Regions from separate parts of the Thermosinus thermophiluss DSM 23256 genome, predicted to be linked through region 2. Evidence: riboswitches for the same ligand, from Rfam matches in the RefSeq annotation. Region 2 holds a riboswitch; each other region holds the start of a gene.
What was found. A riboswitch is a leader RNA that binds a small molecule or an ion and turns the genes downstream of it on or off. The one in region 2 is predicted to bind lysine.
Positions count from the first base shown of each region.

Region 1: linked by a shared signal. The riboswitch ahead of BLQ99_RS02635 (amino acid permease) and the one ahead of BLQ99_RS07905 (ABC transporter substrate-binding protein) in region 2 are both predicted to bind lysine.
Region 3: linked by a shared signal. The riboswitch ahead of dapB (4-hydroxy-tetrahydrodipicolinate reductase) and the one ahead of BLQ99_RS07905 (ABC transporter substrate-binding protein) in region 2 are both predicted to bind lysine.
Region 4: linked by a shared signal. The riboswitch ahead of lysA (diaminopimelate decarboxylase) and the one ahead of BLQ99_RS07905 (ABC transporter substrate-binding protein) in region 2 are both predicted to bind lysine.

Region 1 covers NZ_FNBU01000003.1:21,135-28,759, forward strand. Annotated here, with positions in the region: gene nagB (glucosamine-6-phosphate deaminase) at 1-240, shown strand, start outside; gene BLQ99_RS02625 (DUF1836 domain-containing protein) at 850-1,011, opposite strand; gene BLQ99_RS02630 (IS256 family transposase) at 1,194-2,420, opposite strand; lysine riboswitch at 2,814-2,991, shown strand; gene BLQ99_RS02635 (amino acid permease) at 3,098-4,453, shown strand; gene BLQ99_RS02640 (flavodoxin family protein) at 4,620-5,177, opposite strand; gene BLQ99_RS02645 (dicarboxylate/amino acid:cation symporter) at 5,270-6,562, opposite strand; gene BLQ99_RS02650 (peroxiredoxin) at 6,834-7,427, opposite strand.
Region 2 covers NZ_FNBU01000011.1:8,807-16,431, reverse strand. Annotated here, with positions in the region: gene BLQ99_RS07925 (DUF445 domain-containing protein) at 1-130, shown strand, start outside; gene BLQ99_RS07920 (DUF445 domain-containing protein) at 136-1,440, shown strand; gene BLQ99_RS07915 (M20 metallopeptidase family protein) at 1,708-2,913, shown strand; gene BLQ99_RS07910 (AbgT family transporter) at 2,953-4,524, shown strand; lysine riboswitch at 4,784-4,959, shown strand; gene BLQ99_RS07905 (ABC transporter substrate-binding protein) at 5,152-6,297, shown strand; gene BLQ99_RS07900 (branched-chain amino acid ABC transporter permease) at 6,403-7,287, shown strand; gene BLQ99_RS07895 (branched-chain amino acid ABC transporter permease) at 7,300-7,625, shown strand, end outside.
Region 3 covers NZ_FNBU01000002.1:2,407-10,031, reverse strand. Annotated here, with positions in the region: gene BLQ99_RS01305 (N-acetylmuramoyl-L-alanine amidase family protein) at 1-116, shown strand, start outside; gene BLQ99_RS01300 (M16 family metallopeptidase) at 252-1,502, shown strand; gene BLQ99_RS01295 (dCTP deaminase/dUTPase family protein) at 1,513-1,962, shown strand; gene BLQ99_RS01290 (hypothetical protein) at 2,051-2,368, shown strand; gene BLQ99_RS01285 (YlmC/YmxH family sporulation protein) at 2,390-2,686, shown strand; gene BLQ99_RS01280 (general stress protein) at 2,747-3,379, shown strand; lysine riboswitch at 3,466-3,641, shown strand; gene dapB (4-hydroxy-tetrahydrodipicolinate reductase) at 3,753-4,547, shown strand; gene BLQ99_RS01270 (aspartate-semialdehyde dehydrogenase) at 4,572-5,600, shown strand; gene dapG (aspartate kinase) at 5,623-6,831, shown strand; gene dapA (4-hydroxy-tetrahydrodipicolinate synthase) at 6,847-7,625, shown strand, end outside.
Region 4 covers NZ_FNBU01000021.1:6,236-13,860, reverse strand. Annotated here, with positions in the region: gene BLQ99_RS11535 (alpha/beta hydrolase) at 1-576, shown strand, start outside; gene BLQ99_RS11530 (PaaI family thioesterase) at 578-970, shown strand; gene rnr (ribonuclease R) at 997-3,270, shown strand; lysine riboswitch at 3,376-3,555, shown strand; gene lysA (diaminopimelate decarboxylase) at 3,675-4,961, shown strand; gene BLQ99_RS11510 (LL-diaminopimelate aminotransferase) at 5,250-6,482, opposite strand; gene BLQ99_RS11505 (FMN-binding glutamate synthase family protein) at 6,687-7,625, shown strand, end outside.

The sequences.
Region 1 (7,625 bases), on a different contig from region 2:
CCCGAAACCATCAAAGCCAATGCGCGCTTTTTTTCCAGTATGGACTTGGTGCCACGACAGGCAATCACCATGGGCATTGGCACAATCATGCAAGCGCGCAAAATACTGCTGTTAGTCAGCGGCGATAATAAAAAAGAAATATTGCGCAAGGCGGTGTACGGCGAAGTCAGCACGATTGTTCCCGCCAGCATTTTGCAATTGCATAGGGATGTGACGATAATTACCGATATCAAGATTTGAATAGTACGGCTACCCCCAACCCCTTGATATAGAAGGGTTGGGAACAATGTCACAAGTTAAACACACCAATGATAATTACATATTGAATAATAATTGAGAATTTGGTATCATTAAATTAAAATTGATTCCTTTTTTCATTTGCGCCGTAAATTAAATATACTTATGCGGCAAATGTATATGCGGGGCGGATTGGATGGGAATTTGTTCCTATACAAAAAGCCGGGATACAAGCCGTGGAGTTTACGGTCTATTGCCGGAAAGGTAATGGGCGCTTAGTAGTCTACACCTGGTTTGTTTTGAATAATCAAAACAAACCAGGTGTTCTTTATTTTCAACACTATGAACTACTTCACGTAGTATTGAAAACCACCAAAATTATCACCAGTAGCTTAGATAAAGAGGTGATAACTTTTTATGTTTTATTAATGTATATAATGCACTGTATATTGTGTACAACCATGACTATTCGTTCTGCTATTTAACATAATTGAAGGGAGGGAGAACAATGGACATTTATAGCTATGCTGCTTTTGCTTATGGAATTACAGCCGCTATTTCCTTAGCCACGGTTGGTCTGATACTAATAATTAACAACCTTGTAAACCGCATTTAAAATGATCGAGGAGGGTTATTTATCATTGTTTTGGTAAAAATCTGGCTGTCCGTTTTTATACCTTGGGGATTTAAGCGTTGATTAAGAAAGCTTAATAGTTGATCCATATATAATTCGATGTCAGGGGAGTGTCCGGCAATCTGTGTAAATGGAATAATCTAACAATAATTTGTGCATAATAATAATGCTTTTATTCACACGCAGGATAGGGCAACGCTGGGGAGCGACCCGAGCGGCGAGTGAGGTTTGGCAGGGCGGATTCCTATAGGAGCCGCCTTTTACTGCCGCCCTGGAAAACAAAAGCGATAAACCCCGGGGGTCCGGGGGCAGAGCCCCTGGGCTATATAGCCATTTTACCCTGTAGCCGATCCTCAAAGAAGATCATCAACTGTCCGAATATTATTCCCCAGTTTCGGATCGGCATACTCCATTTCTTGGATATTTCCTGCACTGACATATAGACTGATTTCCTAACCGCATCGTCCGTCGGGTATATCGTCTTGGTCTTGGTGAACTTGCGTAACATCCGATGGAAGCCCTCCACCGCGTTTGTGGTGTATATCAGTGTACGGACCTCCTGCGGGTACTTGAAATAGGTGGACAGCTCCGCCCAGTTTGCGTCCCATGATTTAAGGATTTGCGGGTATTTCCTGCCCCACTTTTCACGAAACTCCTCCAGTCGGTATTCTGCATCCTCCAACGTCGGCGCTCCGTACACCTTCTTTAAATCCGCCATGACCGGCTTTATGTCCTTGTACGGCACGTATTTTGTGGAGTTGCGGATCTGGTGTATCACGCACAGCTGCTGCTCCGTTTTGGGGAAAACCGTCTCAATGGCGTTCGAGAACCCGCTAAGGTTGTCGCGACATGCGATGAAGATATCTTCCACGCCCCGGTTTTTCAACTCGTTGCATACGGTAACCCAGAAGCTCGCACTTTCGTTTTCTGACAGCCATATCCCCAGTATTTCCTTACGCCCTTCAAGATTGATCCCCAAGACGGAGTAAAGGCACTTATTGACAACACGGCTGTCCTTGCGTACTTTAAACATGATCCCGTCTAAGAAGACGATTGGATATATAGCATCGAGAGGCCGCGACTGCCATTCAACGACAGCCGGCATAAGTTTGTCAGTGATCCGGCTAATGAGGCTCGCTGAGGCTTCTACCCCGTATATATCGCGGAGGTGATCCTCAATATCACGGGTGGACATACCTTTGGCGTACATGGCCATAACCCTCGCTTCGATGTCGTCAGTGCGTGTCTGCCTTTTTTCGATGGCCTGCGGCTCAAAGGTGCCGTTTCGGTCGCGCGGAACCTTGATTTCGCTCTCGCCCCATTCGCTTTTTATTGTCTTTTTGCCGTAACCGTTGCGGCTATTGCCACTGTTATTTCCCAAAACGCTGTGCTTTTCATAACCCAGATGCTCGTCCATTTCGGCTTCAAGCATTTTTTCTAGCGCTCCGGAAAACAAATTCTTGAGTTTCGCCGTCAGCTCGGCGGGTGTTGTACAGCCTTCGCAGATCAGTGCTGCGAGCTGTATTTCCTTTTCGTTTAACTGTGTCATGGTGATATCTCCCTTTCATCATTCTATTGGAGATTATTGCCATTTACACAGTTTAGAATACATTCTCGATGTCAGGGATTGCTTCAATCGGAATATTATTTATTTCGCGGACACGCTCGATTAGTTCGGTTAAGTTAATTTTTTTCATTGAAATGCTGCACCTCGTTTGGTTTTATAGTCGCAGGATCAGTCTGACTTATCAGTTTCTTTTTTTTGGCGCGTAAACATTTTCGCCGCCGCTTACAACATTACCTGTTATAACACCCCAATAATCTCAATAACGAGTATACGCGTTTTTTCTAAAGGGAATATTTTCCATATTTTCGTTGTTTTTCTCCAGTTGACACGTAATGTACTTGCTGCTACACTTTAGTAGGAATTTAAATAAAGAAACTGTAGAGTAGAGGCGCGATAACTAAGAGTACCAAAGACTTTTGAGCAAATGGGTCTTTGCGAAAGGAGTTGTCGCCGAAGTCTGGGAAAATTGCTCGGTTTTCCCAGGCTGGGTCTGGGTCGAATAGGCACAGAACTGTCACCGAAATGTTTATTTCGGTGGAGCGCTATCTCAGAACTACGTTGGCTCTAAGGCCCAAGAATGCCTTTGAACAGGTGCTGAGATATCTCCTCGGTACCTGTTTTTTGTTTTGATAAAGATTAAAGAAGGAGGACAGAACATTATGAAGAGCAAGCCGCGACCTGAGTTAAAAAAAGGGCTGGGGTTGGCCGCGGCCACCGCGCTGGTCATGGGCAACATGATTGGCTCAGGTATTTTTATGATGCCGAACACGCTTGCCAACAGCGCTGGCCCTGGGGCTTCGCTCCTGGCCTGGGCCTTTACCGGCATCGGATCCATCCTGCTCGCGTTGACATTCGCCAATCTAGGCTCCCGATACCCGCAAACCGGCGGCCCGTACGCATTCTCCAAAATGGCCTTTGGTGAGTTTACCGGCTTTATCAATGCCTGGTCATACTGGATTGGGGCTATTATCGGCAATGCTGCTATTTTAACGGCTTTCGCCAGCTATTTATCCTTTTTCTTCCCGATCGTTAAAGAAAATGGGCTTGTGGCCTTTACTATTACATCTTTTCTGCTGTGGTTTTTCACGTTAATTAATATTAAAGGGGTACGGGAGGCCGGTCTTGTTACCCTTATCACTACCATCTTGAAAGTTGTTCCCTTAATTGTGTTTGTGATTGTCGGCGCCGGTCATTTCGACCTCAAAATTGCCGGGCCGATGTTTCCGGAGGGAAAGGGCATTGAAACTATCTCGGCTGCCGCTACCGCGACACTGTGGGCGTTCATCGGTCTGGAGTCGGCCACCGTTGCCGCCGGTGAGATACAAAACCCGGAGCGCAACGTCCGTCTGAGCACCATCTGGGGTATTGGCCTGACGACCGTGCTGTATCTGGCGATAAGCCTGGTAGCCATGGGCACGATGAGCCAAGATGCACTCGCGCAATCTTCCTCGCCGCTGGCTGATATTCTCAACCAGTATTCCGGCGGCTGGGGTTCGGAATTTATCGCTTTGGGCGCCCTTGTCTCCACCCTCGGCGCCACTGCCGGCTGGGTATTATCTACTGCCCGCATCAGTTTCGCCGCGGCCGAGGACGGTTTGTTGCCTAAGGGTCTCGCCTCCGTTCATCCTAAGTTTGCTACGCCGCACACTTCGCTTATTGTCAGCGGCATTATTGCTAACGTCATCCTTATCCTTAACTATGTAGATTCGCTGACAGCGGCCTATAACTTCATGATTTTATTAGCTACCTTATCCTTTTTGCCGCCGTACGTTTTTGCCGCGGCGGCCGAAATACTGCTACTGTCCAAACGTACCGGGCAGTTCTCTTTTGGGAATTTTATCAAAAATTCTTTCCTCTCGCTCTTGGGCTTCGCTTATGCCCTGTGGACCATCTACGGCAGCGGTGCCGAGGCTGTTATGTATGGCTTTTTGCTTATCCTTATCGGTATTCCCGTTTATCTGTATATGAAGCTTAGCAACCAGTCGGTTATGGAAACTGCAAATATTAATTCGTAACCGCTAAGACTGCCTCACTAATTAAGGTCTTGTTGCAGTTATTATTCTTCGACGAAGCTTTCTGAGGCAAATGTAAATAATTTAAAAAGCAGCAGGGCTCCACCACTACTGTGGTGGAGCCCTGCTGCTTTCTCAGGCCAAGAATGTGGCAGTTATTGTCCTTGCATTATTTTAGGGAGCGTCCAGTGTTCTCGGCCATAGCGAGAAGTTCGGGCTGGCTGTTGATGGCATCTGCCGGTCCCAAACCGCCGCCGACGATATTTTTCACGAGTTCCATCTTAAAAAAGTTGCCGAGCCAATGGTTTAGGTAGTCTGATAAAGATTGAAAAACTTCGGCAGGTGCGCCGCTGGCCGTAACGGTAATGTATTTTTTCCCCGGCAGATAACGTATTTGATAGTCCGCATCCATGAAGGTGTACCAGCGGTCAAAAAAATTCTTCATTTGTCCGGTCATTTGTCCCATATATACCGGAGTGCCAAGAACAAGACAATCTGCCTCCACAATTTTTGGATATAGGGTTTGCATGTCGTCTTTAATGGCGCAGTACTCGCCCTTGGTGGTTTTGCATGTGCAACAGGCAACGCAGTCGTGAATGTTCAGGCCAGTTATATTAATAACCTCCGTTTGGTGTCCTGCTGCCGCGGCTCCCTTGCATACGGCGGTTACCAGCGCTGCCGTATTGCCGTTTTTCCTCGGGCTTCCAATAATCCCCAAAACTTTCATCGGCGTCTTCCTCCCGCTATAGATGGTAATATGAAAAAATATCATAATAAAGAGCACCCGTCAAGAGTGCTCTTTAAGCTGCCAGCCATTAATTAACATTCAAAGCTCTTAGCCGCTTCAATATCTTTTTGGGATACGGTTGCACTAACCAGTTTGGTGATAACCAAGTCGCCGGATACGTTTAAAGTAGTGCGGCACATATCCAGGAAGCGGTCAACACCCAGTATCAAGCCCATGCCTTCGGCAGGAACGCCGACCGAAACGCACAGGATTGCGATTAGCGGCAGGGACCCGCCGGGAACACCCGCTGTGCCTACGCCGGCCAAAACGGACATTAACACAACAACAAGCTGGCTTTCAAGGGGTAGGTTGATGCCATAAACTTGCGCCAAGAATAAGACAACGACGCCTTCAAACAATGCCGTTCCGTTCTGGTTGGCAGACGCGCCGCAGGTAAGTACGAAACGGGCAATCTGGGGGGGCATTTTTAGAGTCTTTTCAGCAGCTTCAAGGGCGATCGGCAGAGTTGCGTTGGAAGAAGCGGTTGAGAAGGCATAGACGTAAACTTCTTTACAGTTCTTGAAGAACTCCCAGGGGTTGGTCTTTGCAAAGATTTTTAGGAAAGAACCATAAACAACAAACTGTTGGATAAGGAGACCGAGTACGACCACCCCGGCGAAATAAGCCACGTTCTGCAAAAAGCCCGCACCAAGCCTGTAGGTGGTATTGAAAACGATGGCGAAGATGCCGTAGGGTGCGAGCAACATAGCCCACTCAATAACCTTCAACGAGGCATTGAATATGGTGTCAAGCATCTTGATAAGCGGATTATTTTCATCCGTAACAATCATGCTAAGCGCATAGCCGAAAATTAGCGAGAAAACCATGAGCGCGATAATTTCGCCGCCGAAGGCTCTGGCTGCGGAGTCAACCGGGTTTTGCGGAATCAGTTCAATGAAATACTGGTACCACGGTTTATTTTTTGCGGCCTCGACGTTTTTGCTAATAGTCAGCACGCCTTGGTTTTTGGCGAGCTCAGCCTTATCGAAGGTCACCCCGACACCCGGCTGGAGTATACTGGTTAGAGAAACGGCGATAATTACTGCCAAAAAGCTTAAAACCAGAGTAAACGCTATGGATCTGCCCGCTACTTTGCCTAGGTTGCGGCCTTTGCCCAGTTCATAAACACCCAGAATAAGGGCTGATACCAGCAGAGGAACAACGACCATGAAAATCATTCTCAGGAATATTGCACCGGTTAAAGTACAAAAATCAGTAAAGGTTTTCATGAACGGGTAGGTTTTTTGCGGTAAGAAATAATAGCCAATTAAACCAGCAACAATACCTAAGATAAAGCCCAATAAAAGTTTTTGATACTGTTTCATTAGCAGACCTCCTTTTCTAAAGTATGTTACTTTTGTAACATTTAGCTGTGACAAACCACCCCTTTAATAACAAAGTGTAAACTTGAATTTAAGATCAAATATACAATTAGCCTTATTTATTAATATTCCTTCAAGGGAAAAACAATAAGTGAAAAAATTTTAAATTGAATAATTTGTAGAACAATACTGCTGGCCACTTTGTCCTGCCAAGGGATATAACAAAACGCCGCTACAGATGTACTGTGGCGGCATAATCCCAAGGTGCAGGATACTAGATCGTACCAGCCAGGCGTATGTCACGACGTAGCCCTGGCATTCCCGGTTTCCAACCGGCCGGGACGCCTTTGCCGGTGGCTTCGCCATATTGAATTCCCTGGAGGGTGCGGATAATTTCCCCAATGTTGCGGCCCACCTCGCGGGGGTAAACCGAGTAGTAGCGGATGCGTCCTTCGGGGTCAATGATAAAGGTTGCCCGGTAGGCGGCACCAGTATTGCAGCCCCATACGCCGTAGGACCGGGCAATATTGCCGTTGCGGTCTGAGAGCAGCGGGTAATCGATTTTGCTGGCGCTAGGGGAAATCTCGGTGAAGATTTTGTGGGAGTAGACGCTGTCGGTGCTGATTGCGATGGCATCAGCACCTAATTCACGAATGTACGGATAAGCGTCGGCAACTGCCGCCAGTTCTGTTGGTCAGACGAACGTAAAGTCGCTGGAGTAGAAAAAGAGCAGCAGCCAGCTTCCTCTAAAATCACGCAGACATACTTCAATTTCCCGGCCGCGGTAATAGGCGGGAGCGCTGAAATTCGGTGCCGGCTCTTCCAGGCGGAAGCACTGCCGGGGAGCGGCGATTTTGCAGTCATCCATATAGTAGCCTCCTTATGTCGTGCTACTATATCATATGCGCCAGGAGGAGGTTATGTCAGCACAAGAAACTTAAGAGCCGTTCCTGCGCTGAAGCGGGGGAGACGCCGGGTTGGGGCTATTTTGCGCATGGGGGCTTAAATTAAATGTTTAACTTTTCGGCAGTACCGCGAATAGGATAGGAATGAAATTCAACCGTTG
Region 2 (7,625 bases):
CACCGAGGAACTGGTGGCCTTTATCGAGGAACGGGTGGGCGACGATCTGCAGGCCATCCGCATCAACGGGTCGCTGGTCGGCGGCGTCATTGGCATGCTGACCTATCTTTTGACGTTTTGGATTAGGTGATGGATATGGACTATCGTAAGCGGGCCGATCGCGTTTTGTTCGCCGTGTTTGTCCTCATGGTGGCAACGGTGGGGCTGAACTTTTATTTTCCGAAAATATTGTGGCTTGAGCTGGCGCAGGCGGCCGCTCAGGCCGCCTTTATCGGCGGACTGGCCGATTGGTTTGCCGTTACGGCGTTGTTTCGCCGGCCGCTGGGTATCCCCTGGCACACGGCCCTTATTCCCCGCAGCCGCGACCGCATCATTCGCGGGCTGGCGGTGGCGGTTGAGCAGGAACTCGTCAGTCTGGACGCCATTACCCGGCGGCTCGCGGGGGTACGGCTAACGCCGCTTCTTATTGCCTGGGCGGACACCAACCAGGGGCGCGCATTTTTTCGCGGCCTGGCGGCCCGGTGCCTACGGGCCGGCCTGGATAACGCCAGCCCTGCGGCCATAGCATGCTACCTGGAAGGCATAATACGCAACTACCTTACGACCAGGCCGCTGGCGCCCGAGCTTCAGAAAATAGCCCGGTGGGCCCTGGTGTCCGGCCATGCCCGGGCAGTAGCCGACATTATTCTGGACGAATTTATCCGGGGTGCACAAAAACCCGCCACCAGGCAGGCGATTTTATCCTTTCTCGAAAAGTATACCCGGCAGGCGACGTCCCCGTGGCAGCGCACCGTTCTTTGGCTGGCCGAGCGAACCGATGCCGTCAACTTGGCTGAACTGGCGGCGGTGCTGCAGCTTGATTTGGTGGAAACGCTGACTAAGGTCCGTCAGGGCGACCACCCGCTGCGGCAGTGGCTGAGGGAGCGGGCCGAAGCCTGGGTGGAGGCCTTAGGCACCGACCCTATCTTCGCGGCCAAGGTTGAGGCCTGGAAAGAGGAAGCGCTGGCGCGGTTGAACCTCAGCGAGCCGCTGCTTAAGATTGCTGCCGCTGCCCTGCAGGCAGTGCGGACCGGTCTGGCCGCCGGCGTCTACCATTCGCCGTTATTGGCGGCCACTCTCAGTCAGGCGGACGGATACTTACGCCGCTTCAAACAAGACCCCCACCTCCAGGCCTGGTTGGAAGGTTATCTGCAGGAGGCGCTCCACCACATTGTCCGGTCGGAACATTCCTTTATTGGCGCCGTGGTGGAAACGGCCCTGGCCCGCTTTGACGCCGAGGGCCTTAACCGGTTCGTGGAGGACAAGGTCGGTGAAGACCTGGCCTGGATCAGGATTAACGGCAGTGTCGTCGGCGCAGCGGTGGGGCTGCTTTTACAACTGTTTGTTCGGTTCATTTATGAGCCCTATGCCGTACCGATCATGCGGGCATGGTTTTCGTAAGGCGTAAAGTTCTTTTCTGAAGGACAAAAATTCGACTACTGTGTATTTATAAGAAGCATTTATGCTGAAATAAGTAAAAACTAATTGCTATATTGTAAACACAATGATAAAATAAAAACAAGAAAGGCAAAGGGGCCTTCGCACTAAAATGTGTGAAGACCCCTTTTCTTATAATTTTTTGTATAGCCGGAAAAGTCGGTCTCATGGGATAAGGCAATTATCACATATAATTGATACACAAGACTGAGGAGAGGAGAGTGGGAAGGGTTGGTATTTGCGGAAGAAGTCTGGCAAGAACTTCAGCAGTTTATGGTGGAAAAACGACGCGATTTTCACCGCTATCCGGAAACAAGCAATCAGGAAAGCCGGACAAGTCAGGCGGTGGCCGAGTATTTGCGCAGCCTGGGCGTAGAAGTGCAGACGTTTAGCGGCCATCACGGCGTCGTAGGCGTTGTCCGCGGCGCGGCGCCGGGCCCGGTTATTGCGCTCAGGGCCGACATGGACGCCCTGCCGGTGACCGAGGAAAACGATGTGCCGTATAGGTCCTTGGTTCCCGGGGTAATGCACGCCTGCGGCCATGACGCCCATACGGCCATGCTGATGGGAGTGGCCAAAATGCTGGCCGCGGCGCGGGAGGAGTTAGCGGGCGCGGTCAAGCTGGTGTTTCAGCCGGCGGAAGAAGCGGCGCCGGTCGGCGGTGCCCAACTCTTAATCGACGACGGCGTGCTGGAAAACCCTAAAGTGGACGCTATTTTTGGCCTCCATGTCTGGCCTGACGTTCCCCTGGGGCAGGTAGCCTTGCGGACCGGTCCGATGATGGCCGCGTCCGACCGTCTGACCATTAAAGTGCTGGGCCGGGGCGCGCATGCCGCCGAACCGCACAAAGGCGTTGACGCCATCGCCGTCGCCGTCGAAGTGTATCAGGGGCTAAGCAAGATCATGCACCGCTATATCAGTCCGCGCGATATGGCTACTATTTCGGTGGGCACCATCCGCGGCGGCGAGCGGTACAATGTCATCCCGCGCGAAGTGGTCATGGAAGGCACGGTGCGTACGCTCAGCGAGAATGTGCGCCAGGCCATCCCCAAGCTGGTGGAGCGCATGGTGCAAGGCGTGACGGCCGCCTACGGCGCCGGCTATGAGCTGGACTATCAGTTCGGCTATCCCGTGCTGGTGAACGATGCCAAAGCTGCCGGCATTGTCGCCGATGCCGCCGCCGAAGTGATCGGCCGTGCGGCGCTGCAGTCGGTAGAGCCCATCCTGGGGGCGGAGGACTTTGCCCGCTATCTTACCAAGGTTCCGGGCGCCTTTTTCCTGCTCGGCTGTCAACAGCCTGGCAACGCTTATCCGCTGCACAGCTCCCGGTTCGATGTGGATGAGCGGGCCCTGCTGCTTGGCGCCCGGATCATGTATAGCGTCGCCCGGAAGGCGCTGGCCGCTTATGCCGCTGACGCCGCGCTGCGGGCGTCATAACTAAAAATTTTAAGCTATTAAGGATAAGGAGGTTTTTGCATGGCGGAAATTTCGCGTCAAACCCCGCATGCACCGCCGCAAGTGGGTGCGTTCCAAAAGTTTCTTGATGTAATTGAATTCATCGGTAACAAGTTTCCCTCGCCTTTTATGCTTTTTGCCATTTTAGGCCTAATTGTTCTGGTATTATCTTGGGTCTTTGACGGGGCAACGGCGTCGTACATAGGCAAGGGCGGCAAGCCGGTAGTCGTAAAGGTGGTAAACCTGCTCAACGCCGACGGCTTCCGCTACATCCTGCAGGACATGGTGAAAAACTTCGTCAACTTCCCGCCCCTGGGGCTGGTCGTCGTTATGATGCTGGCCATGGGCCTGGCCGAAGCCACCGGTTTCGTGAGCGCCTTTGTCCGCCGGATCATGCTCGGCGTCCCGTCCTGGGCCGTTACCAGCACCATCTTTTTCCTTGGCATCAACGGTAACCTGGCCTCTGACGCCGCCACCGTCTTTATCCCCGCGGCGGCGGCCGCCGTATTCGCCAGCATGGGCCGCAACCCGCTGATGGGCATGTCGGTCGCCTTCGCCGCCACGCAGGCGGGCTTTAGCGCTAACGTACTGCCCGCCGGCACCGATGCGCTGCTGGCCGGTATTACCCAGTCGGCCATCGGTACTATTCCGCAGACGGCCAATTCGCCGGCCCACCCGCTGATTAACTATTATCTCATGAGTTCGTCCGTCATTATCCTGACGATTGTCGGGACGCTGATTGCCGAGAAAGTGGTGGGGCCGCGCCTTGACCGGCTACATCCCGTAACCGGTTTTGACATGAAGGCCAGCGACCATGCGCTTACCGCTGAAGAGAAAAAGGGCCTGCGCTACGCCGGTTGGGCCGCGCTGGGGTATGTGGCGCTGCTCCTCATCCTGCTGGTTCCGGAAAACGGCCTCTTGCGCGATCCCAAGACGCACGCCATTTTGCCTAAGTCGCCCTTCCTGGACGGCATTATTCCATTGCTCTTTTTCTTCTTCATGACCGTCGGCATCGCGTTCGGCATTGGCAAAGGCGTTATTAAAAAGGAAAGCGATGTTGCTAAATTTATGGGGCAAGGTCTGTCCGGCATTCTCAGCTTTATCGTCACCGCTTTTTCCGCCGCCCAGTTTATTGCCTGGTTCAATAAAAGCAACCTCGCCACCGTGCTGGCCATCAAGGGCGCCGATTTTCTGAAAGCACTCGACTTTACCGGCATATCCCTTATCCTCGCTTTTATCCTCTTTTCCGCATTCGTTGACCTATTCATTGTCAGCGGCTCGGCCAAATGGCTGATCTTAGCGCCGGTCTTTGTCCCCATGTTCGGCCTGTTAGGCTATGAGCCGGCGCTGACTCAGGCGGCGTACCGCATTGGCGAGAGCTCGGTCAACAGCATTACCCCGCTTAACTATTATTTGCCGGTGATGCTCGGCATTATGGCCAAGTACTCCAGTAACACCAAGGTCGGCATGGGCACTTTGGTCTCGATGCAGCTCCCCTTCGGCATCGGCTTTTTGGTTGCCTGGACCGCCTGGCTGATGGTGTTTATTCTGCTCGACTTGCCGCTCGGGCCGGGCGTTAAGATTTATCTGTAATTAAGTTTATCTGTAATTAAGCTTTTAACCGCCAAGTACGCAAAGGGCGCGAAGCTCTAAAAAGTATCCCTTTTTTGGCGCGACACGTGTCGCGCCCGCTACCCTTTGCGGCCTTGGTGGTTTTGCAGTTTTGTTAAAAATGCATGCGCCGATGCCGCTTATATTTACATAAAATTTTAACTAAAATAAATTATTAAAAAGTTATTGACATTCTGTTTACCAATATTATACAATTAACGCAAAAGTAATATACCGAACGTCCAAAGATAGAGGTGCGGGCAACATGAGTAGCTCCAGGGAGAAGGGCATCGCTGAACTGGAGGGAAAGGGTGACCGCCGAAGCATGGCCGGCTGCCGAACCGGTCATGCTGGTCCTGCGTCGAACAGGCGCCGGACTGTCACCAATTGCGTAATTGGTGGAGCGCTATCTCATCTGGCGTATATTCCAGCAAATATCTGCAGCAGTCTTTTGGCCCGGTGAGTAGCTTGCCGGGCCTTTACTTATGTCCGATCATATCTGGAGCGGTCATTTCATATGGTATATTGACTTTTCGCAGCAGGGAGGGGTTTGGGCGGCATAATAGCGACCCGGACGGAGTTAGGCATTGAAAAAGAGGAGGGGTGTACGTGTCCAAGTATATGAAATTATTATCCTTGGTGGTGGTACTCATTTTCCTGGTGGCGGCGGCCGGGTGCGGCGGCAGTTCCGGCACGTCGGCCGGCAAAGGCAATCTGGTGATTGCCATGGTTAACCCGCTGTCGGGTGACAGCGCTACTTACGGCGTGAGCCATAAGAACGGCATAGAACTGGCCCGGGAGGAGATTAACAAGGCCGGTGGCATTAAGGGGCAGCAAATCGAGATCCTCTTCCACGACGATGCCGGCGATCCCAAGCAGGCGGCGGCAGGGGCGCAGAAATTCGCCGACCAGAAAAACGTCATGGCCATCGTGGGGTCGTGCCTGAGTTCCAATACGCTGGCGATGGTGCCGATTACCGATAAAGCCAAACTGCCGCACTCGGTTGTTTCGTCCAGCACGCCCAAACTGAGCGGCATCAGCAAATACTTTTTCCGCATGGCCGTGCAGGACGCCCAGGTCGGCATCCTGATGGGCGACTTGATCGCCAAGAAGCTGGGGGCCAAAAAGGTCGCCATTTTGTACCCCAATAACGATTATGGCAAGGGTTTGACGGCGGCGATCGAAGACACGCTCAAACAGCATGGCGTAACGGTCGTGTCCAACCAGGCCTATCTGGCTACCGACAAAGATTACTCGGCCCTGCTCACCGGGATCAAGGCCCAGGGGGTTGACGCGCTGGCCGTGGCCGGCACCTATACTGACGGCGGCCTGATTACCAAGCAGGCCCGCGAACTCGGCCTCACCATACCAATCGTCGGCGGCACCGGTTTCTACAGCCCGAAATTCGTGGAAATCGCCGGCAAGGCGGCGGAAGGGGCCATTTTCCTGGGCGCCTTCGTGGCCTCCAATCCTGATCCGGCCGTGCAAAGTTTCGTGAAGAAGTATAAAGAAAAGTATAATATGGAGCCCGATACGTTCGCCGCCCTCGGTTACGACCAGATGTACGTCCTGGCCGAGGCAATGAAGAAGGCGGCGGAGAAAGGCGCCATCACCCGGGAAAACATCCGGGATGCCATGGCCCAGACTAGCTACAAGGGGATTACCGGCACGGTTACCTTTAACGATAAAGGCGACTGGGTCCGCCCGTACTTATATATCACCGTAAAAGACGGCAAGTTTGTTCTGTACCAGTAAAATGCAGCGCGGGAAGCGGTCGATAGCTGCTTCCCGCTTTTTGCTATACAATAATGGGGATCGCGCCTCTGCGCTCTCCGCGGTTAAAAGTTTGGGGGTGACAAGATGCTCTTGCTGCAGCAAATCATCAACGGTCTGGCCCTGGGCGGGATTTATTCCCTTATTGCCATCGGCTGGACGGTAGTATTCGGCATTATCGGTCTTATCAACTGGACCCACGGCGAGGTGTTCATGATTGGCGCCTTTGTGGGCTTTCTGCTCATTACGCACTTTAAGCTGAACCTCTTTGCCGCCCTCATTCTGGCCATGGTCGCCAGCGGCTTTACGGCCTTTCTGATTGACCGGCTGGCGTACCGTCCCCTGCGCAATGGCCCCCGCCTGGCGCTGTTTATTACGGCGCTGGGGGCGTCTACTTTCTTGCGCAATCTGGCGGCCATTATCTGGGAGCCCCATTCCCGGGCCTATCCCCCTACCCTGGACTTTTCCGTCATGACCTTGCAGTTTGGCGGCGCTTCGCTGACGGTTAACAGCCTTCAGGTGTTCATTTTTGTGGTTACCCTCGTGATAATGGCCTTTCTGCAGTGGTTCATCACCCGTACCATGATGGGCAAGGCCATGCTGGCCGCGTCGCAGGACATTGAGACCGTCAGCCTGATGGGGGTTGAGGTCAACCATTTGGTTACCATCACTTTCTGGGTAAGCGGCCTCTTAGGCGGCGCCGCCGGTGTCCTGGTCGGTGTTTTGTACGCAATCGACCCGATGATGGGCGCCATGGCCGGCCTGAAGGGCTGGGCGGTCGCCGTGCTCGGCGGGGTAGGCAGCATCACCGGGGCGATGGTGGCCGGGCTGATGCTCGGTGTGGCCGAAAATATCGCGTCCGTGTATATTTCCTCGGGCTATCGCGACGCCATTGCCTTTATTGTCATGATTTTGGTGCTGGTCATTAAGCCCACCGGCCTGATGGGTTTTAAATTCGAGGAAAAGGTATAGGGAGGTGGCGTCATGACAACTGCTCTCGCACCCGCATGGCGGCAGTCGCTTACAAGGTTTGTTCACAGTCCCCGCGCCGCTGTCGTTTTTAGCGCCGTGATTTTGCTTATCACCTTCCTGGACTCGCTTATTGACGCTCAGGACTATATTTTCAGCCCTTACTTCAAGCACATCGTTTTTGTCAGCCTGATTTACAGTATTGTTACGCTCAGCCTTAATTTTGTTTCCGGCTATGTGGGCCAGACCTCGCTTGGTCATGCCGCGTTCTTCGGCCTGGGCGGCTATGTATCGGCGCTACTTACCCAGCTTTACCACGTTCCCTATTGGCCGGCCTTTCT
Region 3 (7,625 bases), on a different contig from region 2:
GCTTTGTCACCAATGAACAGGAAGCTAAAAAGCTCCAGGATGATTCCTATCGCAACAGCATTGCTCAAGGAATTTATAACGGGATTGTCCGCTATTTTAATAAGAATAGCAAATAAAGTGCCAACAGAGATGTCGCTAGTTGGACATCTCTGTTTTTTCTTGCCTAAGGGAAATATAATAATGGCAACCGGAAGGATTTTTCCCGAAACGGCAGAATTTAACTGAGATACTATATGGAGAAGGAGCTATATATGTACCGTAAGACATTGTTAGACAACGGCATCAGGGTCATATCAGAGTCGATTCCTTACGTAAAGTCTGTTACGCTCGGTATCTGGGTGGGTACCGGCTCACGCAATGAACAAGATGATAACCATGGTATTTCTCATTTTATTGAACACTTAATGTTTAAAGGTACCCATCAACGTTCAGCCAAAGAAATCGCTGAAATGGTAGACGCAGTAGGCGGCCAGCTTAACGCCTTTACCGCCAAAGAATATACTTGTTATTATATCAAAGTCATTGACAGTCATCTTGACTTGGCTATTGACATTCTGAGCGACATGCTGCTCGCATCTAAATTCGACCCAGAAGATATTAAGCGCGAACGCGAAGTAGTCTTGGAAGAAGTTAAGATGTACGAGGACTCACCCGACGAACTAGTGCATGATTTGCATCTTGATCACGTTTGGCCTGGTCATCCCTTAGGGCGTAATATCTTGGGCACATTGTCTTCTATTAGTAGATTTGACCAGCGACGGGTACTTGACTATTATGATGATTTTTACCGTCCAGATAACATCGTCGTTACTGCGGCCGGTAACCTGGCTCATGACGAACTGGTCGAATTAGCAGAGCGTTATCTTGGACACTTGACGGGAACAAAACGACAACTTATTTTGGATAAGCCTACATTTACACCTGTGAGTAAGGTGTGTCCCAAGGAAACGGAACAGGTTCACCTTTGTCTTAGTGCGGCAAGTGTTCCGCAAGACGCCCCGGAAATATATGCTGTTCATGTTTTAAATAACATTTTGGGTGGCGGGATTAGCTCAAGACTCTTTCAAACAATTCGCGAGGAGCGCGGTCTTGCTTACTCTGTCTATTCCTATCAAACTAATTACAGTGATGCCGGGTTATTTACTGTTTACGCGGGCACCCGTCCGGCCAATGCGCCGCAAGTTCTGGAAATCATTTTGCAAAATCTGGCAGATTTAAAGGCTAACGGGGTTTCGGACGAAGAATTGGTTAGGGCCAAAGAACAGCTTAAAGGCAACCTGCTTTTAGGTCTAGAGAGTTCCAGTAGCCGCATGTCGCGAATTGGTAAAATGGAAATTACGCTTGGCAAATATATAACCCTGGATGAAGTGGTTGAAAAGATTGACCAAGTTACGGCGGACGATCTGCGAAACATCATTAATAGGTTGTTTGGTTCCGGCGCGTTGTCGCTGACTACCTTGGGGCCTGTAAAAGAAATGGCATTGCCGGAATTAAAAATTTAGGAGTAAGTTCATGCGCCAAAGAGGTTTTGAAATAGTATCGAGCTATATTGACAAAGGCATTGTGCTTCCGCGGCGGCAGACAGCGGCCAGTGCCGGTTATGATTTCGCAGCCGCGGAGGATGTCGTTGCTGCGCCTCAGACGGTTACGCTTATTCCGACCGGGTTAAAAGCCTATATGCTGCCAGATGAGTATTTGAGCATTCATATCCGGTCAAGCCTGGCCGTCAAGCACGGTTTAAGTCTGATTAATGGTCAAGGTATTATTGACGCCGATTATTATAATAATCCAACCAACGAAGGACATATTATCCTCGCAGTATTCAATCATGGGACGCAAGCGGTGCAAATTGCGAAAGGAACGCGTATTGCGCAGGGCATTTTTAATAAATACATGTTGGTTGACAACGACCGTATAGCAGGAGCTACCAGGATAGGAGGAATAGGAAGCACGGGAACATAGACAGCGGCCATTTGGCCGTTTTTTCTTTTTGACATAAATTTTGTCTCTCTGCATATCCATTTGTTAGAAGTATGTAGGGGGGGACTACATGTATGCCATTGGCCTTATTATCCTTCTTACGCTGCTAATAGCATGGTCATTGTGGCTTAGGGCGTGCCGTTTCCGGCAAATGCTTGATGAAAACAAGACCAAACCGTCGCCGGTTTCGCTTGCCGTACAGGAACTGGTGGCGACCGCAGGCGGAATATATCTTTCACTGATTATGCTTGTGTCTTTTTTAAAATTGGAAATACCTTCAACGGTGGGACTTTTGACTGTCGCTATCGACCCGTTGGCGCTAATTTCCTTGGGCGTAGCCATTATTCAGCCGCTGTTTCTAAAACTCTACCTTCTTTTACATAAATAGAACTTATAGAGGGAGGATACTATGCGTCTAAGTGAACTATCAGGGAAAGAAGTAATTAATCTTGGTGACGGTACCCGTCTCGGCATAATTGATGAATGTGAATTAACTTTTGATAGTAAAACCGGGCGGATAAACGCTCTAATATTACCTACCCGTGGCGGGTTATTCAGTTTCTTCAGTGACAACCGGAGTTCGACAATTCCGTGGCATGCCATTAAACGGATTGGCGATGAGGTCGTTATTGTCGACTTGAACAACGCCATTGACCGCCTGTACGCTGGTAGTATGCGACGCGAGCGTTACGAAGACGAATATTAAAAGCGATGGTGGGAAGACTAACATTAAATTGTAATACAATTAATGTTAGGAGGGCATACCATGGCACCAAACAATACAAATCAACAAAATCAAGGTACAACAAACAATGTTGTTACAAGTTATGCCAAGACTCAAACTACATCCATGCAGTCGCAGGCAGTGACACAATCGGCTGTTCAAGGTCAAGCCGCTAAAACTGGCACCGGTGGTCAGAATGTAAAAATGGTTATCGGGGTCTTTGATTCCCACCAACAGGCTGAAAAAGCGGTAAGCGAACTGCGTAACCAGGGGTTTTCTACGGAAGAAATCAATGTTGTCTCCAAAGAACGTAAAAGGCAAAATAACACTGAATTTGTTGATGACGATATTACCGATGGCGCTCTTACCGGCGGAACATTGGGTGGGATCGGCGGTCTCATGGTAGGGGCAGGAGCGCTTGCTATTCCTGGTATTGGACCGATCGTTGCTGCCGGACCTATTGCCGCGGCATTGAGCGGCGCGGTAGCAGGGGGTATTGCCGGAGGGTTGATCGACTGGGGTATTCCGGCAGAGGTGAGCCGGCGCTATGAGCAGCATGTTGCTGAAGGCGGAATTTTAGCGGTAATCCGGTCTGATGCGACGAAAGTACAGCAAGCGGCCCAAGTTCTCCGGCAAAATGGTGCTCGGGACGTAGAAAGTCATAATGCCCGGTAGGAAAAATAATAAATTTTTTTAAATATGTTTGACACTGGTGTAACCATTATTATACAATGAACGTAAAATGAATAATAAACCTGCGCAGGGTGAGTAGAGGTGCGGTCCTCAAGAGTACTTTCAGGGAGAGTGGCGTCCAGGATCTGAAAGGAAAGGGATGACCGCCGAAGTACGAAAGAGTGCCAAGCTTTCGTGCTGGTGTTGCGCCGAACAGGTGTAACACTGTCACCAAAGTTAATTTTGGTGGAGCGCTATCTCAACTAAGGGCGGGGAAACACCAGTGTTTCTTGTTCCCTTTAAGGCTGTCTGCTAGTGGCAGCCGGTGAGATAGCGTTCACCGGCTGCTTCTTATTTTTATAGGAGGTGAAAGGTAATGATTCGGGTAATGGTGTGTGGAGCTTATGGGAAGATGGGTCGCGAAGTTTTGAAGGCAGTACATAGGGACGAACAACTCAGCATTGTAGGTGCGGTAGACATCAAGTCCAATTTTGATGATGTCGGTGAACTGATCGGTGCAGGCAAAATAGGTGTAACCGTTGGCAACGACCTGCAAACGGTCATTAACGAAACCAAACCCCAGGTTATGGTTGATTTTACAAACCCCGATACGGTAATGAACAATATCCGTATCGCAATTAAAAACGGTGTTTGTCCCGTAGTCGGCACTACCGGTCTTAGCGAGGCCGATGTGTCTGAAGTAAGGGAATTATGCAAGCAAAGTCGTGTAAATGCGATTATTTCCCCGAATTTTTCCGTGGGCGCAGTGCTTATGATGCAACTGGCGCAGGAAGCTGCGAAATATTTCCCCCATGTGGAAATTATTGAGCTGCACCACGACCAAAAACTGGATGCACCGTCAGGAACAGCGCTGCGAACGGCCGAGCTAATCATGCAGAACCGTGGCAGTATGCATCAGGGACATCCTGCCGAGGTGGAAAAACTGGCTGGTTCCCGTGGCGGCAATTTTGAAGGCATTCGTATCCATAGTGTGCGACTGCCCGGATATGTGGCTCATCAAGAGGTTATCTTCGGTGGTCTTGGGCAGACGTTAACGATTCGCCATGATTCCATTTCCCGTGAGTCTTTCATGCCGGGTGTGTTGTTGGCGTGCAAGCGGGTTTTAACCGTCGACGGACTTGTCTACGGACTGGAAAACATTATGAAGTGAACTGAGTAATAGGAGGCGAGAGTTATGAAATACAATGTTGCAATCTTGGGAGCGACCGGTGCGGTAGGACAGGAATTTATTAAGCTAATTGAAGAGCGTAAGTTTCCGGTGGGGAAGTTAAAATTACTTGCTTCCGAAAGGTCTGCCGGCAAACAGATGCAAGTTTTGGGCGAAACATATACTGTCGAAGAAGCAAAAGCCGAATCGTTCAAAGACGTGCAAATTGCTCTTTTTGCCGGGGGACCGGCCAGCAAGGTTTTTGCTCCGGAAGCCGTTAAAGCTGGCGCCGTCGTGATAGACAATTCCAGCACTTTCCGGATGGATCCCGATGTACCGCTTGTTGTCCCGGAAGTAAATCCGGAAGCAATTAAAAATCACAGAGGCATTATTGCCAACCCAAACTGCTCGACGATTATTATGGCTATGGCCTTAAAACCGATTTACGACCGAGTAAAAATCAAACGGGTTGTTGTTTCTACTTATCAGGCTGTTTCCGGAGCCGGCAAAGAGGCTATCGACGAATTAACCGACCAGGTAAAGGCAATAATGGAAGACCGCCCGGTCGAGGCTCGTATCCTGCCTAGCGCTAGCCTGCCCAAACACTACCAGATTGCTTTTAACCTGATACCGCAGATTGATGTTTTCGTTGAAGACGGTTACACTAAAGAAGAAATGAAAATGGTTCATGAAACCCATAAAATTTTCAACGATTATAGCATTGCCATTACGGCTACAACGGTTCGCGTACCTGTTTACCGCAGTCATTCCGAAGCCATTAACCTAGAATTAGCGGGGCCGCTCTCGGTTGAGGAAGCACGCAGTGCCCTTGCCGCTTTTCCCGGTGTTATCGTGCAGGATGACCCCGCCGAAATGCTCTATCCAATGCCACTTTATACATCTAATCGCGATGAAGTGTTTGTCGGCAGGCTTCGCCCCGATAAGTCGGTCACTTATGGGCTCAACATGTGGGTAGTGGGGGATCAAATCCGCAAAGGAGCGGCCCTAAATGCCTTGCAAATTGCTGAGTACATGATTGACCATAAATTAGTATGAGGTGTGACGGATGCGTATAATTGTGCAAAAATTTGGAGGGACTTCGGTCGCATCCTCCCAGGTTAGAGAACTTGTTGTCCAAAAAATTCACAGCGCAATGGAGCAAGGGTTTAGTCCTGTCGTAGTGGTTTCCGCTATGGGGCGGAAAGGGGACCATTATGCTACCGATACCCTGATTGACCTTGCCCGCTCCGCATACAAACATATTGCTGCCCGCGAACTAGATCTGATTATGTATTGCGGTGAAATCATCTCCGCGGTAGTCATGACAGGCACGCTGCAAGCAGCTGGTATTGATGCGGTCATGCTGACCGGCGGTCAGGCCGGTGTTATTACCGATAATAATTTCAATAACAGTCGAATTTTAAAAGTTGATCCTTCACGATTGATGGGCTTGCTCAGGATGGGCAAAACGCCAGTGGTTTGCGGCTTTCAGGGCGTTACTGTCGACGGTGAATTCACGACGCTTGGGCGGGGAGGAAGTGATACTACGGCGGCGGCTTTGGGAGCGGCTCTCAATGCCGAAATGGTTGAGATATACACAGATGTCGACGGAATCATGACTGCTGATCCGCGCATAGTGACCAACGCTAAAATTTTAGATTCCATTACTTACGCCGAAGTGTGCCAGTTAGCGCATCAGGGAGCAAAAGTCATTCATCCGCGGGCCGTGGAAATCGCAATGCAAAAAAACATACCGTTAGTGGTTAAATCTACTTTTTCTAACGCTCCCGGCACCTTAATAACGAGCACAGCAAAAGGCGACACGCAGGAAACAGCCGTTGCAGATAAAGTGGCTACCGGCGTAACGTACCTGCCGAATATTGCGCAGATCAAAATTACTTTGGATGCAGCCACCACCCACAATGAGAGCTTCAAAGTGTTTAAGGCCATGGCCGACAGTGGCATCAGTGTTGACCTAATCAATGTCCATCCTGGGCAAATTATGTTTACGGTTATGGAAGATGTGGCAGAAAAAGCAGCTGCCAAGTTGCGCAGTCTGGGTTATGCCGTGGAGATGGTCGGTGACTGTGCCAAAGTTTCGGTGGTCGGCGGTGGTATGCGGGAAGTACCGGGGGTAATGGCCAGCTTTGTCGAAGCCTTGTCCAGGAATAATATACCTATTTTACAAACCGTTGATTCGCATACATCTATTTCCGTTTTAGTTAAAAAGGCGGATGTTAATAAAGCCGTAGTGGCGCTTCACGAAAAATTCGGTCTGGCGAATTGAAGAGGAGGGAATTTTATGAAAAACTTCGGGCGGGTACTCACGGCGATGGTGACGCCGTTTAATGATGACTACAGCGTAAACTATAAGGCGGCGGCCGAGCTGGCCAAATATCTTGTAGCCAACGGTTCTGACGGGTTGGTCGTGGCCGGCAGCACCGGGGAATCGGCAACATTAAGCAAAGAAGAAAAAATCAAGCTGTACGCAACTGTTCTGGAAGCTGTCGGCGACAAAGCTACCGTTATTGCCGGTACGGGCTCCAATGATACGCGCGCGTCCATTGCCCTGACAAAAGAGGCGGAAAAACTTGGTGTTCATGGCGCAATGCTGGTCGGCCCATATTACAACAAACCGCCGCAAGAGGGATATTACCAGCACTTTAAGGCCATTGCCGAAGAAACGGCGTTGCCGCTGATTGTCTACAATGTTCCCGGACGTACCGGTTCGAATATCTTACCGGCTACCATTGCCAGGCTGGCCGAAATCAAAAACATTGTAGCCGTAAAAGAGGCAAGCGGCAGTTTAGATCAAGTATCAGAAATTGTCCGCATTACTCCTAGTGATTTCTTAGTGTACAGCGGCGATGACAGCCTTACTTTGCCCATACTGGCCGTTGGCGGCGCTGGCATTATCAGTGTAGCTTCTCACATCGTAGGCACTCGCATGCAGGAGATGATTGCCGCTTTCTTTAGTGGCAATCTGGCGAAGGCACAGGCCATTCATCTCGAATTGATGCCTTTCTTTAAGGTAATTTTTGTAACGACCAATCCGATTCCTATTAAAACAGCCGTCAACCT
Region 4 (7,625 bases), on a different contig from region 2:
CATGGCACAAACGAGCGGGAAATGCGTTTGACGGTTTGGCCGCATTGGTACGGCGCCGTTGAGGACGGCTATCATCTGCTGCGGGGACTGTGCCGCAAAGTCGCCGCCGTTGGCTTGTCGATGGGCGGACTAATGGTGCTGAAATTGGCGGCCGAATACCCTGTGGACAAGGTGGTTTCCCTCAGCGCCCCGATCTACATTGCCGACCGGCGGCTGCACCTGTTGCCGGCATACCGGCTCTTTCGGCGCTATATTCCGAAGAAACGCAAACGCTATGACGTCGACCCTATTTACACCGTCGGCTATGACCGCACGCCGCTAGATTGTGTTACCAGTTTATTGGCACTTATCAAGCATGTTGATAAGCTGCTGCCGGTGATTACGGCGCCGGCCCTCGTCATTCAGTCCCAGGCCGAGCATACCGTGCGGCCCGAAAGTGCCCGCCACATTTTTGACCGCCTGGGGAGCGCCGACAAACAGCTCATTTGGCTCCGGCGGTCAGGGCACGTGGTGACGCTGGATGTCGAACGGGACGAGGTTTTTGCCCAGATAGACGTGTTTTTGAGGAGAGAGTGAGATGGATCAGCGAAACGAGTGGTGCTTCGCCTGCGGGCGACTAAATCCGATCGGTCTGAAATTAACTTTTCGGGAAGAAAACAATACATATGTCACTAATTTTACCGCCGGGCCGGAGCATCAGGGGTATGACGGCATCGTCCACGGCGGTATTGTCAGTACCCTGCTCGATGAAATCATGGCCCGCTATATTTATGCCAAAGGGATGAATGCCGTAACCGCCAGGCTGGAGGTGCGGTACCGCCAGCCCACTCCGGTTGGACAGGCCCTGACGGTTGTCGGTTGGATCGTGGCCAAGCGGGGCCGCATCTATGAACTGGCCGGCGAGGTACGCCTGCCGGACGGCACGGTGACGGCCGAAGGCAAGGCGCTCGTTGCCGTCGTTGACAAATAAATGTATAAATAAAAGGACGGGAGAACATGGGAAAAACGGCCTTAAGGGATAAGATCCTTAATTTTATGCGCAATGACGCCTACCGGCCGCTTACTGCTGAGGACCTAGCGGAGGAAATGGGCCTTAAGGGCAAGGAACTGATCGATTTTTGGCCGATCCTGCATGAGCTGGAAGCCGAAGCTCTGATTATCAAGACCCGCTACGGCAAGTACGGTGTGCCGGAGCGCATGAACCTCATCGTGGGCCGTTTCCATGCCAGCGGCAAGGGTTACGGTTTCGTTGTTCCTGACAACCCCGAAGAGCCGGATATTTATATTACTGCTGATGCCGCTATGACGGCCATGCACAACGACCGGGTCGTCGCCCGCATTCATCGCCGCACCCCTGTCCACGGCAAAAAGCGGGAAGGCGAAATTATCCGCATTGTCGAGCGGGCCAACCACCGGATCGTCGGCACCTTCGCGGCCAGCCGCCACTATGGCTTTGTCGTCCCCGACGACCCCCGCCTGGGGCAGGACATCTTCGTGCCCAAAGGCGAAAGAAACGGCGCCAAGGACAATGCCAAAGTAGTGGTGGAAATCACCAAGTGGCCTGAGCGGCAGCGGAGCGCCGAAGGGCGGATTGTGGAAGTACTGGGGCAAAAAGGCGACCCAGGGATCGAAATTTTATCCATCATTACCAAGCACAATCTGCCCCGGTCCTTTCCGCCGGAGGTGGAACGGGCGGCGGCTGACGCGCCGGCAGAGATCAGTGCGGCGGAACTGGCGGGACGGCGCGATCTCCGTGACCTGCCCATCGTCACGATTGACGCCGAGGACGCGAAAGACCTGGATGATGCCGTCCATGTCGAGCGGCTGTCCGCCGGCCGCTATCTGCTCGGCGTCCACATCGCCGACGTGAGCTACTATGTGCGGGAAAATACCCCGCTCGACGTCGAAGCCCGCCGCCGGGGAACAAGCGTCTATTTGGTCGACCGGGTGCTGCCGATGCTGCCGCCGCGGCTGTCCAACGGCATTTGCAGCCTTAATGCCGGCGAAGACCGCCTGACCTTGTCGGTCCATATGGAAATCGATGCCGGCGGTCGCATTGTCCGCTACGAAATATTTCCCAGCGTAATCCGCGTCCATACGCGTCTGTCCTATAATATCGTGCGGCGGATATTGGTTGACCGGGATGAAAACTTGCGGCGGCAGTATGCCGACCTTGTCGACCACCTGGAGGAAATGGCCCGGCTGTGCCATATCCTGCGGGAGCGGCGTATGCGCCGCGGAGCCATTGATTTCGATTTCCCGGAAATAAAGGTCAAGCTGGATGAGGAGGGGCGGCCGGTTGAACTGGTCAAGCGGGTCCGCAGTCTGGCCGAGTCCATTATAGAGGAGTTCATGCTGGCGGCCAACGAGACGGTGGCCGAACACCTGCACCGGCTTGGCGTGCCGGCAGTCTACCGCGTTCACGAGGAGCCGGACCCGGAAAAGATGGAAAAGCTCAACGATCTTCTCCATAATTTTGGCCAGCGGTTAACTTCAGTCGACGATATTCATCCGATTGCCCTGCAGAAAGTGCTTACCCGCATTGCCGGCCGGCCGGAAGAGCGGATTATCAGCACGGTTATGCTGCGCTCGCTCAAACAGGCCCGTTATGAGGCGGAAAACCTTGGCCACTTCGGCCTGGCGGCCCGGTATTACACCCATTTTACCTCACCAATCCGCCGCTATCCTGACCTCATCGTCCACCGCATTTTGCGCGAAACTTTCACTACCGGCGAATTGTCGGCCAAGCGGCGGGAAAAGCTGGCCAAAATGCTGCCGGCCGTGGCCCAGCACTCGTCAGAGCGGGAGCGGGCGGCGGCTGAGGCCGAACGGGAGACGGTAGACCTTAAGAAAGTGGAATACATGGCCCGGTTCGTCGGGGACGAATTTCCCGGCATTATCAGCGGGGTGACCGCCTTCGGCCTGTTCGTTGAGCTGGATAACGGCGTCGAAGGACTGGTTCATGTTTCCAGTATGGATGACGACTACTACCAGTTTGCGGAAGAGCAATATGCCCTGATCGGCGAGCGCAGTAAGCGCACCTACCGCCTGGGCGATGCGGTAGCGGTACGGGTGGTGCGCGTCAATCCCGCCGACCGCACCATTGACCTTGCCTTTGCCGCCGAACCGTGGCGGGGCGAAGCTGATAAGGCGGCCAACGACCAAGGCCGGAAAGGGAACAAGGTCAAGGGCAAAACGGGGAATAAACGCCAGTCCAAAAGCGGCGGCAAGGCCAAGGCGGCTGCCAAACCGAAAAACCGCTTGAAATAGCCTTCTCAACGCGGGGGAAGAGAGTCTGCCGTGAAGGCGGGACGGGCGGGAAAAAGTGTTGACACACCTGCCTCGCTTCGGTATACTAGAGACGATAATTAAATATAGTGAGATAGAGGTGCGGCTATTAAGAGTATGCATTCATGAGCAGGCCGGCGATGAAGGGTGCAGAAAGGAATATCCGCCGAAGCAGCAGGTCATGGCCAAGGACCTTCTGCTGGTCTTGCCGCTAAATAAGGGTAAGACTGTCATCCGAGCAAATTCGGGTGGAGCGCTATCTTGCACGGCTAGTATAGGGCTTGGTATAAGCATTTTTAGCGGCTTGCGAGATGGTCTCGCAGGCCGTTTTCATATTAGCTGAGGCGCTCCCGGCCGCATTCAATATTCTAACAGGAGGTATCCTTATGGCAGAGAAAAAGCTCCCCTTTACCAAAGCAAAATTGGAAGAAATCATTCGCCAGCATAAGACGCCTTTTCATATTTATGATGAGAAGGGTATCAGGGAAAATGCCAGAAAGTTGACGGCCGCGTTTGCCTGGGCGCCTGGGTTCAAAGAATATTTCGCCGTAAAAGCAACGCCTAATCCGTATATCCTGCAGATCCTGCGGGAAGAAGGATTCGGCGCCGATTGCAGCTCGCTCGCCGAACTGGTTCTGGCCGAAATGGCCGGCATTACGGGCGAAGAAATTATCTTTTCCTCCAACGACACGCCCGCTGAGGAGTACATTAAAGCCAAACAATTGGGCGCGATCATCAACCTGGACGATATTACCCATATCGAATTTTTAGAAAAACACGCCGGTCTGCCTGAGATTATTTCGTTCCGCTATAATCCCGGGCCGCTCCTTAAACAGGGCAACACCATCATCGGCAAGCCGGAAGAGGCCAAATATGGTTTGACGCGCCAGCAGCTATTTGACGCTTACCGCATCGTGCAGGCCAAAGGGGTTAAGCGGTTCGGCCTGCATACTATGGTCATCTCCAACGAGCTCAATCCGCAGTGCTTTGTCGAAACGGCCAACATGATGTTTGACCTGGCCATTGAAATTTATCAAAAACTTGGCATCAAGGTTGAGTTTATCGATTTGGGCGGCGGTATTGGCATTCCCTACCGTCCCGAGCAACAGCCGGTTGACCTTGCCTATGTGGGTGAAGAAATCCGTAAGGCCTATGAGGCCAAGATTGTCGCTAACGGCCTGCATCCGGTCAAGCTGGCCATGGAATGCGGCCGCATGATCACCGGCCCGTACGGCTATTTGGTGGCACGGGTGTTGCACAAAAAAGAGATTTACAAGAACTACGTCGGGCTTGATGCCTGCATGGCCAATCTGATGCGGCCCGGCATGTATGGTGCGTACCACCACATTACCGTGGCCGGCAAGGAAGATTGGCCGGCTGACCATATTTACGACGTAACCGGCTCACTGTGCGAAAACAACGATAAGTTCGCCATCGACCGTCCGCTGCCCCGCATCGACATTGGCGATATTGTCGTTATCCACGACACCGGCGCCCACGGCCATGCGATGGGCTTCAACTACAACGGCAAACTGCGTTCGGCCGAACTGCTGCTGCGCCCCGACGGCAGCGTCAAACTCATCCGCCGCGCCGAAACCCTTGCCGACCTGTTCGCTACTCTTAACTTTCCCCAGTGCGAACTGAGCCTGGCGGCCGCGTCGACAACCGAATAAAAAAGTCCTGTCAGCGTATGCGCTGACAGGACTTTTTTACTGTGCGAAATTTTTTTAACCGCCAAGTACGCAAAGAGCGCAAAGTAATTTTTAGGCGCGACATGCGTCGCGCCCGTTATACCCTTTGCGGCCTACCCTGAAAAGCGTAAAACCGCAAAGTGCGCAAAGAACGCAAAGGGCTACGCGCGCGACAGTTGTCGCGCGAGATTAGTTCAAAAACTTACTTTTCATGCTTTGTGGTGCCATTTATTGGCATGATTATCTCCGCGGTTCAATACTCGGTTTTCTTTACAGCTTGAGGCGGGTTTTGATGCGCTCGATGGCCCGCTCGGTGTTTTCGCGGCTGCCGAACGCAGTAAGGCGGAAGTAGCCCTCGCCGGAGGGACCGAAGCCGGAGCCCGGTGTACCGACGATATGGGCTTCGGTAAGGAGTTTGTCAAAGAAAGCCCAAGAGTCAAGGTTATGGGGCGTTTTAAGCCAGATATAGGGGGCGTTGACGCCGCCAAAGACCTGCAGGCCCACACTCTCAAGCCCTTCGCGGATGATTTTGGCATTGGTCATATAGTACTGAATGATTTCGCGGATTTGCTTTTGCCCTTCGGGGCTGTAGACGGCTTCGGCGCCCCGCTGGACGATGTAGGGCACGCCGTTGAACTTGGTCGTCTGGCGGCGGTTCCACAACTTGTTGAGCGGATACTTTTCGCCGGCGGCGGTGGAGGCCATGACGGTTTTGGGCACGACCGTGTAGGCGCAGCGCGTGCCGGTGAAGCCGGCCGTTTTCGAGAAGGAGCGGAATTCGATGGCTACTTCTTTCGCACCCTCGATTTCGTAAATGCTGTGGGGAATATCGGGTTCTTGGATGTAGGCTTCATAAGCGGAGTCAAAAAAAATAATCGCGTCGTTCTCCCGGGCATAATCTACCCATTTCTTAAGTTCGGCTTTGGACAGGGTAGTACCGGTCGGGTTATTGGGCACGCATAGATAAATCATGTCCACTTTTTCCTTGGGCAGGGCGGGGACAAAATTGTTTTCGGCGTTGCAGGGGAGATAAACGATTTTTTCAAAGCGGCCGTTTTTATACTCGCCGGTCCGGCCGGCCATGACGTTGCTGTCAAGATAGACCGGATAAACAGGGTCGGTAATGGCCACAATATTGTCGATGCCGAAGATTTCCTGGATGTTGCCGACATCGCTTTTCGAGCCGTCGCTGACAAAGACTTCTTCTACATCCAGCTTCACGCCGCGCGGTGCATAGTCGCCTTCGATGATTTTTTCAATAAGGAATTCGTAGCCTTGCTCAGGACCATAGCCGCGGAAGGTAGCAGCTTGTCCCATTTCATCGACGGCCTTATGAAGGCTTTCGATAACGGCGGGGGCCAGCGGGCGGGTTACATCGCCAATACCAAGGCGGATAATGTCGGCCTCAGGGTTTTCGTTTTTAAACTTGGCGACCCGGCGGGCAATTTCGGCAAAGAGATAACTGCCGGGCAATTTCAGATAGTTTTCATTGATCCTTGCCATGTTTGCTCTCCTTTACGAAAAAACTTTAAGTAATCTACATTATACAATATTATACAATGATTTTTCCAGCGATGGTAGTTTTTCCCCAAAGTTTTCCCGGCATTCCTGCCTAAGTGGGTCGCTGCGGTAAATTTTTAATCAGGTTTTAGATATTTTACGCTCATCCCGTTAAACTATTTATAAAGAAATACGGAGGTGGTTACAATGCTTGCATCCTGGTTGCTGATGAAAATGATGGATCCTATGCTGGATGAAGCTGCCATGAAAATGTTAACCGAAGATTATCCCGATAATCCCTTTCTCATGGTCACGGTGGCGGAAAAACTGTCGCCCCGGGCCATCATGGAAGCGGCAATGCGCTCCGAGCTGGGCAAAGAGCTGACGCGGCCCCTGGGAAGCCCGGTAGTACTTTCGCCGTGGGACAGTATTTTGCTTAATCCCCGGCAGCTCTTTCAATTGCCTTATCCCGATTACACCGCCGTCGACACCCGTACCGTTATCGGGCCCCGGGCTCCAAAGCCGCTCCAGTTGGACATTCCCATTCTGATTACCGGCATGTCTTATGGCGGTTCGCTCAGCCTGCAGATGAAAATGGCCTTGGCCCGCGGCGCCGCGCTGGCGGGAACGGCCACCAACACCGGGGAGTCGGCCGTGACTAACGAAGAGCGGGATAATGCCAAGTACCTTATCGGCCAATATCATCGTGGCGGCCAGCTCAGCGGTCCGGAGCAGCTCAGCCGTTTGGACGCCATCGAAATCCAACTTGGCCAGGGGGCGTGGGGCGGCGCCGTAGATGAACCCATGCCTGGCGACATGATTGGCGAGCATTTGCGCCAAACCTGGAAATTGGCAACGGGGCAGGGGGCTACCGTCTATGCCCGGATGCCTGGTAAGAACAATACGCAGGACTATATTAAAATGATTAATTCCATGAAAGAGCAATACGATGTCCCCGTGGGCGTAAAAATCGCCGGCACCGATTTTCTGGAATACGAGCTGGCCGTTATTGCCCAGACCGAGGCCGATTATATTGTCATCGACGGCTCCGAAGGCGGTACGGCCGCATCTAACCCTACTTTGCAGGACAATGTGGGCTTGCCGACACTGCACTCGTTGGTCAGGGCGGTCAATTGGCTGGAAGAA